3 regions of the Peribacillus muralis genome follow, and region 3 is predicted to be linked to each of the others. Evidence: riboswitches for the same ligand, from Rfam matches in the RefSeq annotation. Region 3 holds a riboswitch; each other region holds the start of a gene.
The links. A riboswitch is a leader RNA that binds a small molecule or an ion and turns the genes downstream of it on or off. The one in region 3 is predicted to bind S-adenosylmethionine.

Region 1 (4,174 bases), 1.1 Mb from region 3:
ATTGAGCGGCAAGGTCTGTTGCGGATTGTTTATAAGCTTCAGGATCTGCCCAAGTCTTGATTGGCTGAAGCACTTCATCCGGTACACCTGGAACATGTAGCGGAATGTTCAAGCCGAAGATTTCATCCTTGACCGTTTCGATGTTTGCCAATTCCCCTTCGAGTGCAGCCTGGACCATGGCACGGGTGTAAGCAAGTTTCATGCGGCTTCCAGTTCCGTACGCTCCGCCTGTCCATCCCGTGTTGACAAGGTATACTTTTGCGTTGTGCTCGTCAATTTTATCACCAAGCATTTCAGCATAGCGTGTAGCAGGTAACGGTAAGAATGGTGAACCGAAGCAAGTGGAGAATGTCGCTTCTGGTGAAGTTACGCCTCTTTCCGTTCCAGCTAACTTGCTCGTGTATCCACTTAGGAAATGGAACATGGCTTGTTCCTTGGACAGCTTGCTGATTGGAGGCAGTACGCCTGAAGCATCAGCAGTCAGGAAAATGATCGTATTTGGGTGCCCGGCAATACTTGGGTTCACGATGTTATCGATCGCTTGCATTTGGTATGCAGCACGGGTATTTTCAGTCAATGAACTATCATCATAATCCGCTTCGCGAGTATCCGGATCGACAACTACATTTTCCAGGACGGCTCCAAAACGGATGGCATCGAAGATTTGTGGTTCTTTTTCGCGTGATAGGTTGATCGTTTTCGCATAACAGCCGCCCTCAATGTTGAAAACACCGTTAGAAGCCCAGCCATGCTCATCATCACCGATCAGTTTGCGATTCGTGTCAGCAGATAAAGTGGTTTTGCCTGTACCGGACAGTCCGAAGAATAAAGCGACGTCCCCTTCACGTCCTACGTTAGCAGAGCAATGCATAGGAAGGATTCCAGCCTCTGGAAGTAAGTAGTTCATGATCGAGAAGATCGATTTTTTCATTTCACCTGCATATTCCGTTCCGCCGATCAGGATGGTACGGCGTTCAAACGAAACGATGATGAACGTTTCGGATTTCGTTCCGTCCACTGCAGGATCAGCTTTGAAGTTGGGTGCTGAAAGGATCGTGAATTCTGCTTCGTGGCCTCTCAGCTCCTCTTCGTTCGGACGGATGAATAAAGTATGGGCGAAAAGATTATGCCAAGCATATTCATTAACGACACGGATAGGAAGGCGTGATGATTCTTCTGCACCAGCGAAACCTTTGAAAACGAAAATCTCTTCTTTTGCTTTTAAGTAGTCAATTACTTTATTATATAGCTTATTGAACACATCTTCGGAAATTGGCTGGTTCACTGGGCCCCAATCGACTTTATCTTTAACGGATGCTTCCTCGACGATATATTTATCTTTAGGTGAACGACCCGTGTATTTGCCTGTTTCGGCCTTGACTGCGCCAGTTGATGTTAAAACGCCTTCATTCCTGCTTAATACCTTTTCGACCAATTTGGGAACCGAAAGCTGAGTTTGCACGTTGTGTCCTGTTAATAATTGGTGTAACTCATTAGAAACGTCTACAGAATTCATATATGAGGTACCTTCCTTTGTTTAAGTTTTATATTACAATTAGTATAACACATTTATTTAAATAGTCTATACTATTCCGTCTGATTTGTGATAATTTTCAATTGGTTGAATTCCTCATTTTAAGTGGGCAGGAACCATGTGAAGATTCCTGCATATGCTTTAATGTAAGTCGCTCTCCTTTATTTTAATAGGAAGTGATTAAGCTTTTTCATCATTGGTTAAAAATGGTGTTTTGATCGTTAGGCATCCGGAATCCCTTCCATGACGGGGAATCGGAGTTTATTGTATCCATGTTGGCCTCGGATGATAAATGTTCTTGATAGAAAAACATTGACAAATTCCGACCCAATACGATAATATCTTAAATTGTACGGATTCTCTTATCCCGAGTTGGTGGAGGGACAGGCCCTTTGAAACCCAGCAACCTGCCATATTGAACTTGACTCCAAGAGTAATCGCCGAAAATAAAGCGATGTTCTTCAAGGAAAAGTGGTGATGGTGCTAACCTGAGCAAGGTAAAAAACCCTTGAACGATAAGAGTGAAAGGATAGAAGACAGAATGTTAAACCTTTCCTCATTTTCCAGGGAAGGTTTTTGTGTTTTTTAAGTAATTCTGTGTCTATAGTTGAAGCTAATAAGGGAAACGAGTTCCGTAAAAAAAATCAGGCTAATGCCTACCACATACTAACTTCCAAGGAGGAAATATGATGTCAAAGAAACGTCTATTTACTTCTGAATCTGTTACAGAGGGCCATCCGGACAAGATTTGTGATCAGATTTCAGATTCCATTTTAGATGCTATCCTTGCTAAGGATGCAAATGCGCGTGTTGCGTGTGAAACAAGTGTTACGACAGGTCTTGTGCTTGTTGCTGGTGAAATTACAACATCCGCTTACGTGGATATTCCGCGTATCGTTCGTGATACGATTGCAGGAATTGGCTATACTCGCGCGAAATACGGCTTTGATGCTGAAACGTGTGCTGTATTGAGCTCGATCGATGAGCAGTCTGCCGATATCGCAGCTGGCGTCGATAAAGCTTTGGAAGCACGTGAAGGTAGCATGTCAGAAGAAGAAATCGATGCAATCGGTGCAGGGGACCAAGGTCTTATGTTCGGATTTGCTTGTAATGAAACAGAAGAGCTTATGCCGCTTCCGATCTCATTGGCACACAAGCTTTCATTCCGCTTGACTCAAGTTCGTAAAGATGAAACACTTGCTTACCTTCGCCCAGATGGTAAAACACAGGTAACTGTGGAGTATGATGAAAATAACCGTCCTGTACGTGTAGATACAATCGTCATCTCGACACAGCATGATGCAGAGGTCACGCTTGAGCAAATTCAAGCCGATTTAAAAGAGCATGTGATCAAAGCGGTCGTTCCTGCTGAATTGATCGATGCCGAAACTAAATACTTCATCAACCCGACTGGCCGTTTCGTAATCGGCGGACCTCAAGGGGATGCAGGTCTTACTGGCCGTAAAATCATCGTTGATACGTACGGCGGATACGCTCGTCACGGCGGCGGTGCATTCTCTGGTAAGGATGCTACGAAAGTTGACCGTTCTGCGGCATACGCTGCTCGTTACGTTGCCAAAAACATCGTGGCAGCCGGCCTGGCTGACAAAGCCGAAGTCCAATTGGCATATGCAATCGGTGTGGCAGAGCCTGTATCGATCTCGGTTGATACATTCGGAACCGGCACAGTTAGCGAAGACGTCCTTGTTGACCTGGTTCGCGCTAACTTCGACCTTCGCCCGGCAGGCATCATCAAAATGCTTGATCTTCGTCGCCCAATCTACAAACAGACAGCTGCATACGGACACTTTGGCCGTACCGATGTCGATCTTCCATGGGAACGTACAGATAAAGCAGAAACACTAAAAGCACAAGCATGATCCATATGGAAAAGGTGCGCCGCTAATTGCGGCGCACCTTTTTTGTAGGATTAATTTTGCCTGCAGAGGGAATAATTCAATAAACCCGCTGAGTGGTATATTTCGAGCTAAAAAGAGGCTTCGGTTTGGTTCAAGACTTGAAATGCCGCGGTTAACCTAATTTATTTTATGCGGTCTGCGCTTTTGTAGTATTGTCCTTTTTCGGCATATTCGCGTACGATTCGTTCCATGTCTTGACGGTCTTCCTCATTGATTTCCCGAATCACTTTGGCTGGACGTCCGAAGGCGAGCATATTGGGCGGGATGACCTTGCCCTGGGGAACGAGACTGCCGGCACCGATGAAAGCCCCTTCGCCGATTTCGGCTGCGTCAAGTATGATCGATCCCATGCCGATCAGGGCACCTTTACGGATTTTGCAGCTATGTAAAATGACCTGATGGCCAATGGTCACTTCATCTTCAATGATCAATGGATTATTGGGGCTTTGGTGAAGGACGCTATTATCTTGGATACTTACTTTTTTTCCTATGATGGTTGGGGCTACATCACCGCGGATGACGGAATTGAACCAGATGGATGATTGGTCACCAATTTTCACATCGCCTGTCACGACTGCATTCTCCGCAATATAAGCACTTTCGGCAATTTCCGGTTCCTTGCCCTTGAACGGATAAATAATCATTTTCAATCATTTCCTTTCCGAAGTGAATGTTTTTATGTATTATTTTAATATACCGTATGCAAATACCGTTGGCTATT
Region 2 (4,174 bases), 2.2 Mb from region 3:
TTGATGATATGAGCATCCAAGCAAGTATAGGTAAAAATGTTTTACATGGTGAGGAGCTATTGAAATATGTCCGCTTTAGACATGATGATGAAAGCGATTTCGGAAGGGTGGACAGGCAGCAAGGTGTACTGCTTCAATTAAAGAATGGATTTATCGATCAAATCTCCTCCCTTGAAGGCGTTGTAGCCCTTCCAAGCATAATTGAACAAGGTCTCTCCTACCTGGATACCGATATTGGGCTGAAAACGATATTGGAGATGGGTCCCAAAGCCGTCTTCCAGGCATCGGACACCGTGGAAACGTTGAGGATTCCTGTCGAAGGAAGCTTTAAAGATGCTGAATACCCCGAGATCGGTGCTGTGCTGGAAATGGATGAAACGAAAAATAAGCGAGCGCTTCAAGCGTTCTTTTCAAAGTAGGGTGGATGACTATTCCATTCGTAATGAAAACCGTCATCTGATTTCAATATTCAGTAATGGACCTCGCAAGAATAAATGAAAAAGTTCTCCATAAAACGAGCATGGATGTAACATCCAGCTCGTTTATTAAGTTACCAATAATGAAGGAAAACTTCACTTCACAAAATTCGGGATGTTATGGGCGAATTCCGGTGTAATGATGCCGTTTTCAGTGATGATACCAGTAATGAGATGATGGGGCGTAACGTCAAAGGCAGGATTGAATGTGCTGACGTCTTCCGGGGCGACCCTGATGCCTTGAATATAGGTGATTTCGGCTCCATCTCGTTCTTCAATTGGAATGGAAGCACCCGATTCGAGAGAGAGGTCGAAGGTGCTTGATGGAGCCGCCACATAAAATGGTATCCCGAAGTGCTTGGCTAAGATGGCCAAGCCCAATGTCCCTATTTTATTGGCTGTATCTCCATTTGCTGCAATGCGGTCGGCCCCGACTATAATGGCATCGATTTCCTTTTGGTGTATCGTATGGGCCGCCATGTTATCAGAGATCAAGGTGACGTCAACCCCTGCTTGCATCAGTTCCCAAGCGGTCAATCGCGCACCCTGCAGAACAGGTCTGGTTTCACAGGCATACACTTTCAGCGGGAAATTCCGTTCTTTAGCAAGGTGGAACGGAGCCAGGGCTGTTCCATAGCGGGCAGTGGCAATTCCACCGGCGTTGCAATGCGTTAATACGGAATCCCCTTTTTCGAATAGCGATAAGCCATGCTCCCCGATTTTCCTGCACATTTCTTCGTCTTCCGCAAAGATGGCCTTAGCCTCGAAAACAAGTGCTTCCTTGGCAGCTGATATGCTCTGGGCCTCCTGCAAAATATTCTTCATTCTCTTCAATGCCCAAAAAAGATTGACGGCAGTGGGCCTTGAAGAGGCGAGCCTCTCGATATGTTCCGTTACATTTTTTTTGAAATCGGCTAAATCCGTTGCAGCTTCCTGCTTGGCACCAAGTGCCACCCCGAATGCAGCGGTCAGTCCAATCGCTGGAGCGCCGCGTACCTTCAATGTCAGGATGCTGTCATAAACATCCTCGACTGAATGAAGATGAATAAACTCAGTGATGGCAGGAAGGGCTTGTTGATTCAATAATGTGATATGGGTATTTTCCCATTGTACCGAATATGGTAATGGTGCTAACGTCGTCACGTGCAGGTCTCCTTTTAGATGGGTGAATAAGAAGTCAGCGTTTGTTGCTTTACCAAATCAATGACCGCTGGAACATCTAATTCTTCCCGTTTTTTTATTAACAAAGCACCGAGGTTCAATGTCGCCGTTTTGGCTGCGATTTTCGTTTCTTTATCTTCCATGACATTTAAATCAGCGACATGAGAGAGGCCGATGGTTCTTCTAATCAGTTCACAGCCGGCAAAACCGAATGCATCCCGCTTGAATTTAGTCAGTAAATAGGGGAGATAGCCAGTCACATGGCGGAACGGACTTTTATTCTGGGTGTTCCAAAGTTCCGTATATGTTTTTTCGAATGACCGCCAAAATTGATCGAGATGTGTAAAAATTTCTTCTTTTCCCGCTACATTTCGAGTGACCGCCTGAAAGAGGAGGTTGGCGGTGTATTGACCAAGATCAAAACCGACTGGTCCATAAAAAGCGAATTCAGGATCGATTACTTTTGTTTCGGTTTCACTTGCAAAGATGCTTCCTGTATGTAAATCTCCATGGAGCAAGGCTTCCTGTTCGGTTTCAAAGCTTTGTTTCAGTTTAGCCACTTCCAGTATCACTTCTTGATCATCCCAAATCGTTTTGGCGGCATCCGTCAATTCCACCTCGAAATCACCAGGCAGCTCTTCGAAAAAAGGATCGGTGAAAATAAAGACTTCCGTAATTTTGCAGAGCTCCGGATTCGTGAAGTGCCGTGCCACTTCTTTCTTTGCGGAGGGCTCCAAATGATAATCGGAAGTGTAAAAGGACGTCTTCGCAACATACTCCCCAATATGCTGCGAAAGCAATGGAAACGGATCGCCATCAATAAAACCGCTTCTGACAATTTTTAGGTGTGATAAGTCTTCCATGACCGTGATGGCTAGCTGTTCATCCGAATAATAGACTTGCGGTACGAATTCGGGGCAATAGCTTCGGAAATGGATAAGGGCATTCGCTTCAATGGCAGCCCTTTTCAATGTCAGCGGCCAGCTTTCGCCAAGCACCTTGGCATAAGGGACCGCTTGCTTGATGATTATCCCTTTATTCGTGGCCGTGTCTGTTATATGGAACACATAATTCAAGTTACCATCACCAATTTCTTTACAGCTTAAATTGGCATCGGCATCTACAAGCCCCAATTTTTTTGCAAGGATAATGGCCGTTACGCTTGTCAATCTTTTGAAATTCGAATGGTTTTGAGTCATTTCTTTCCCCTCCATTAAAAATAAGAATAAAAAAGCCTCTTTCATATAGAAAGAGGCAGAAGTATTAGCTTCGGACCTCTCATCTCCCAGAAAAGTGTTTTCTGGTGGAATTGGCACCGTGCTCTGCGGATTTTGCAATCCGGCGGTGTATCCGCCCCATTTCACAATGGTATTACAGTCGGTTGCTGGGCTTCATAGGGCCTTAATCCCTCAGCCTGCTCTTGATAAGAGTTTATATGTTTTCTGAAATTTTAATCTTCGGGAAAATGATATCAATCTTTTAAATAGTTTGTCAATGGCAAATTAATAATAATCAGGACGGCGATCTTCGAATACCGGTATTTTGCTGCGAGCGCTCGATACTTCGGTGAAGTCCAAGGTGCCTGTCAACAGTTCGCTTTCCTCACCGGCCTCACTTACGATACGGCCCCAAGGGTCAATGATCATGGAGTGACCGGCAAATACATTGTTGACATCCGATCCTGAACGGTTAACGGCTACAACATAGGCCTGGTTTTCGATGGCACGGCTGATCAATAAGCTCCTCCAGTGATCAAGTCTAGGCTTCGGCCATTCTGCGGTAACGAACAGAACTTCTGCCCCGCGAGCGGAATGGGCACGCTGCCACTCCGGAAAGCGAATGTCATAACAAATGAAACCAGCACATATTTTGTCATCAAGTGTAAATAAACCATCATTCTCGCCTGGCTGCAGGAAATGATGTTCATCCATTAACTGAAATAAGTGAAGCTTATCATATTCTTTAACGAGGTTTCCGTTTTTATCGATGATGATCATCGTGTTATATATGCCTTTGTGCGTTTTTTTGGCGATGGACCCGCCAACGATATGGATTTGGTGCTTTCGCGCCATATTTTTTATAAATCCGATCGTCTTTTCGGCTTCTACATCACCAATCTCATTCAATCTGGTCAAGTCATAGCCCGTAGTCCATAGCTCTGGTAAAATTACGATATCGGCCGCTGCGTTTACGGCCTTCTCCACCCATTGTTCAGCATGCTGATAATTGATATCCGGTTGTCCGAAGGCAATATCCATCTGGATACAAGCTATTTTCCATTTCATCAATAAAAACCTCCATAAGTAAAAAATGCTTTACAAGACTATGATAAACATATATCATTTGTGACTAGAATTTCAAGAAATTTCAGAGAAGGTGAATAAATGTTGCAATTCGAAAAATCGAAGCAGCTTCAGGAACTCCCCAAGCAGTTTTTTGCTTCATTGGTCGCAAAGGTCAATGCGATTACTGCGCAAGGGCATGACGTGATTAACCTGGGTCAAGGGAATCCCGATCAACCGACGCCTGAGCATATC
Region 3 (4,174 bases):
GGGGATGATTTGGAAATCCTCGAAATCACCGACACGGAGCGCAAGGCTGTTTTGGAACTAACGGATTTGGATGAAACTCGCCGTCAGCGCGGGACGATTGTCGATGTTACTCTTATTAGTGATTATCTGAAGAATAATCGCTTGCGCCTCTTGGATACACCAGGATTCAATGGGGAAAAAAGCGTGGAATCGGATTTCCAGGGCTACTTGCATGGCAGTGATGGCCTATTGTTCGTCCTTGATGCCCGTGCCCCTTTCACAGGCAGTGAGCGGGATCTGTTATTGGAGATTCAAAAACTGGCTCCAAAGCTGCCGATCCATTTCTTATTGAATAAGATGGATACGATCTACAGCGATCAAGTGGCAGTGCGGATGGAAGACGAAACGTGGGATAAGGTGAATGCATATTTCCCGCATGCGAAAGTATTTGCTTTCTCCAAGCTATATGATAGCAAGCAGCAGTTGAAGGACCTTTCAGCATTCCTTCAAACGAATTACCATGATGGTAATTGGATGGAGAGAAGATCTGAAAAAATTCTTGCCTTCATTCGCAAAACATTATCTTACCTGTTAGAAAAACGAGCGGCCAACGAGCGGAAATGCGAGCATTCCATATCTTGGAATGAACAGATGGAGGTCAAGCTTAATGGTGCCGTCAACCAGCTGGGAGATTTGGAAAAAGAAAAAAGTGAAAATATCATCAGGGCATACCGTTTGCTCAAGGATGAAGTGAAAAATCAGCTTTCTTCTAAAATTCCCGAATTACTGAGGGACTGTTCCAAATCGTTAACGGAAAGCAGTGATTTCAGTCAGGTTCATATTGAGTTAAATCAGGAAATGAATGATCGGATCCAAGCCCTCATATCTGATAAAATCATGCCTCAATATTACCGTTCGCTGCAAGATTGGATTGCCAGTTCCCAAATGGAATTCACACAAAGCCAACAGTTTATGGATGAGATGAGTTCGGGGTTCAATGAATTGTACAAAGAAGAACGGATCATGCTTGCCGGGGACTTCAGGGTACTGGATGACTGGCGCCGTGATGCGGATCGGATGACTAGCAGCATCCGCATTGAAAACGTCAATATTTTATTGCGCAGGACACCATCGCAGCTGCTGCTTAAAGGCGCAGGAAAACTATTTGGGGCGATTCCGCAAAATAAAGCCAATATGTACAACCGTTATAAGAAATACTTGGAAGGCGAAGATTATCAGGATGTAGCGGAGATGATCACGGAACGCTTCCTGACCCAATTCGGCCTGTTTGAAAAATCCTTGGATCGGGACATCTCACTTTTCTATCGCAGTTCATTTGCCTTACTGCAAAAAACGATAGAGCAAACGCAGACTGAAATTAAAGACTACCAGGCAGCATTGGAGCATATGAAGGAAAATCCGGAAGTGTACCGTGACCCTATCACGCTGTTCGAAGTGAAATTGCGCCAGCTGGAGAAGCTTGAAAAAATCGAGAAAAAGCGTCTAGCTCAACTGCAAAGAAAATAAATAGTCACGACGAACATTTTAAATATTCAAAAATCTATTGACTTTACGACTATATCCCTATAAAGTGGTAATTACGAAAAACGTAACACATTATATTCTCTTATCAAGAGTGGCGGAGGGACTGGCCCTAAGATGCCCAGCAACCGTTCCATTAGGAATTGGTGCTAAATCCTGCAAAACAGAAATGTTTTGACAGATAAGAGAGGGACAAGTCCGCAAACAGCTGATTAAACCTCTCTATTACTAGAGAGGTTTTTATTTTAGGATTTACACCAACTTAACGGATAAGAATAATAAAATGACATGGAGGAAACAGGATGAGAAAGACCATTAAAGCTACATTCATTACAGCTATCGCTTCTGCTTTGCTTTTAACAGGTTGCTCTTCAGGACAGAGTTCAACAGAGACGAAGAAAGAAGAAAAGGTATCGTTTGAAAATGTTCCGGAAAGATTTGCCGATGGGCAGGGAGCGAAGATCAAAGTAATCCGTAAAATTGGCGGGGATGATCATACGGCCCAGTATCTGGCCGGAGCGAAGGAAGAAGGAGAATCCCTGGGGTTTCAAGTGGATACATATACAGCAAATGGTGATACGGCTAAATTCCATGATGCCATAGCCCAGGCTATGCAACAAGATTATGACGGCTATATCATCTCCCATGGTGATGATGCAGCAACAGTCAATGACGTTCAAAAGCTGGTGGATGCAGGAAAAAGCGTGGTCACCTTCGATTCGATAAACGACCTGTCCAAGATAGAAGGTGTGACATTAACTTCACAGGACGATGAAGCGTTGGCAGCACTTGCTTTGGATAAATTGATAGAAGAGCAGAAGGGTAAAGCGGCAATCGCTTATCTGTGGGTGGATGGTTTTCCCCCGATGGTAAGAAGAAATGCCGTCTATCAGAAAAAATTGAAAGAGAATCCTGGTATAAAAGAAGTCGAAAGGTTCGGGGTGGCATCTGCTGATACATCTGTTCAGACACAGAATGCAGTCGCCGCAATGCTGAACAAATATCCTAAAGGTGAATTGGATGCCATTTTTGCAACGTGGGATGCTTTTGCTATCGGAGCGGCACGGGCGATAAAAGAAGCTGGCCGTGAAGAGGTGAAGATATACGGAATTGACGTATCGAACGCAGATCTTCAGGAAATCCACTCTGCTGATAGCTCGTGGGCTTACACGGCAGCAGTCGATCCGAAGTTGATCGGTGCAGTGAATATGAGGATATTGGCAAAAAAATTAGCTGGAGAGGATACGCCGCAAACATATGATTTAAAGGCTTCACTTATTTCACAAAAGCAAATCCAGGCTTCAAAAGAAGCGGTAAACATGACAAACCTATCTGGGATTGTTAATGGCTGGGGCGAATCAAGCGAATTTGAAGAAGATTGGATGAAAGTCTTGAAAGCTCACTATAAAAAATAAAAAGAGGCACTCTCTTTCCTAGGAAGGGGGGTGTCTGTTCAGGTAGGGGGTATGAACATGGGCACACGAGTGGATATGAAGGGCATTTCGATTGAATTTCCCGGAGTGAAGGCTCTTAGTGATGTTGATTTTTCAGTACGGACAGGGACGGCTCATGCATTGGTCGGCGCAAACGGGGCAGGAAAATCCACGTTAATGAAAGTTTTATCTGGGGCACATGTTCATTATTCAGGTGACATTTATCTGGATGGGATAAAGCGGCAAATCCGTTCGCCAAAGGAGGCTCAGGGACATGGCATTCAGATCGTTTATCAGGAGGTGGATACGTCACTCATCCCATACTTAACCGTTGGTGAAAATGTAATGCTGAATGAAATGGTCCAAAACATGGGCCAGAAACAGCTGGTAAAATGGAAAAATCTGCATAATGCGGCCGCGCAGATACTTCAAGATATGAACATTCATGTTTCATCGAAACAACTGGTAAAAGATCTTACCTTGGCCCAAAAACAGATGGTTTTAATAGCAAGGGCCGTTTCGACTGAATGCAAATTCTTGATTCTCGATGAACCGACTGCTCCGTTAAGCCATAGGGAGACGACAGAACTTTTTCGAATTGTAAATGAATTGAAGCAAAAGGATGTAGGAATCATATTCATCTCCCATCGTCTCCCTGAGATCTTTGAGATTTGTGAGGATATTACGATCATGAGGAACGGAGAGCATGTCACATGTCGTAAAACGGGGGATATCAACCAGAAAGATGTGGTTGAGCTCATGCTGGGAAAAACGATGGATGAACAGTTCCCTGAAGTGAATGCAGCAATTGGTGACATCGTTTTGGAAGTGAAGGGATTATCAGATGCAGGGAAGATCAAGGATGTGAACCTGCATTTGAAGGCAGGAGAAATAATTGGCTTGGCAGGGTTGGTCGGGGCTGGGAAAACGGAGCTGTGTAAAGTCCTTTTTGGGCATACTTCCATTCGTGTTGGCGAAGTGATCCTGAATGGCAGAAGGCTTTCCTTGAAAACACCGCATGATGCCGTAAAAAACGGTTTGGCACTTGTACCGGAGGAACGCAGGAAAGAGGGGGTCCTCGTTCAGGAATCGGTGACGTCGAACCTGACTGCAGCCAGTCTTGGTGAATTTAGCAGCACGTTAAGTTTCCTCAATCGAAAGGCGGAAAAGGAAAAAGCGACGGAGATGATCGCTAGTCTCGGCATTAAAACGCCATCGGG

Region 1: linked by a shared signal. The riboswitch ahead of metK (methionine adenosyltransferase) and the one ahead of ABE28_RS02280 (sugar ABC transporter substrate-binding protein) in region 3 are both predicted to bind S-adenosylmethionine.
Region 2: linked by a shared signal. The riboswitch ahead of mtnK (S-methyl-5-thioribose kinase) and the one ahead of ABE28_RS02280 (sugar ABC transporter substrate-binding protein) in region 3 are both predicted to bind S-adenosylmethionine.

The regions. Positions count from the first base shown of each region.
Region 1 covers NZ_CP017080.1:4,264,961-4,269,134, reverse strand. Annotated here, with positions in the region: gene pckA (phosphoenolpyruvate carboxykinase (ATP)) at 1-1,516, opposite strand, end outside; SAM riboswitch class I at 1,894-2,056, shown strand; gene metK (methionine adenosyltransferase) at 2,221-3,414, shown strand; gene ABE28_RS20650 (gamma carbonic anhydrase) at 3,576-4,094, opposite strand.
Region 2 covers NZ_CP017080.1:2,719,085-2,723,258, reverse strand. Annotated here, with positions in the region: gene ABE28_RS13170 (LCP family protein) at 1-419, shown strand, start outside; gene mtnA (S-methyl-5-thioribose-1-phosphate isomerase) at 573-1,619, opposite strand; gene mtnK (S-methyl-5-thioribose kinase) at 1,634-2,836, opposite strand; SAM riboswitch class I at 2,913-3,067, opposite strand; gene ABE28_RS13155 (carbon-nitrogen family hydrolase) at 3,140-3,922, opposite strand; gene ABE28_RS13150 (pyridoxal phosphate-dependent aminotransferase) at 4,022-4,174, shown strand, end outside.
Region 3 covers NZ_CP017080.1:473,743-477,916, forward strand. Annotated here, with positions in the region: gene ABE28_RS02275 (GTPase domain-containing protein) at 1-1,506, shown strand, start outside; SAM riboswitch class I at 1,604-1,709, shown strand; gene ABE28_RS02280 (sugar ABC transporter substrate-binding protein) at 1,824-2,936, shown strand; gene ABE28_RS02285 (sugar ABC transporter ATP-binding protein) at 2,994-4,174, shown strand, end outside.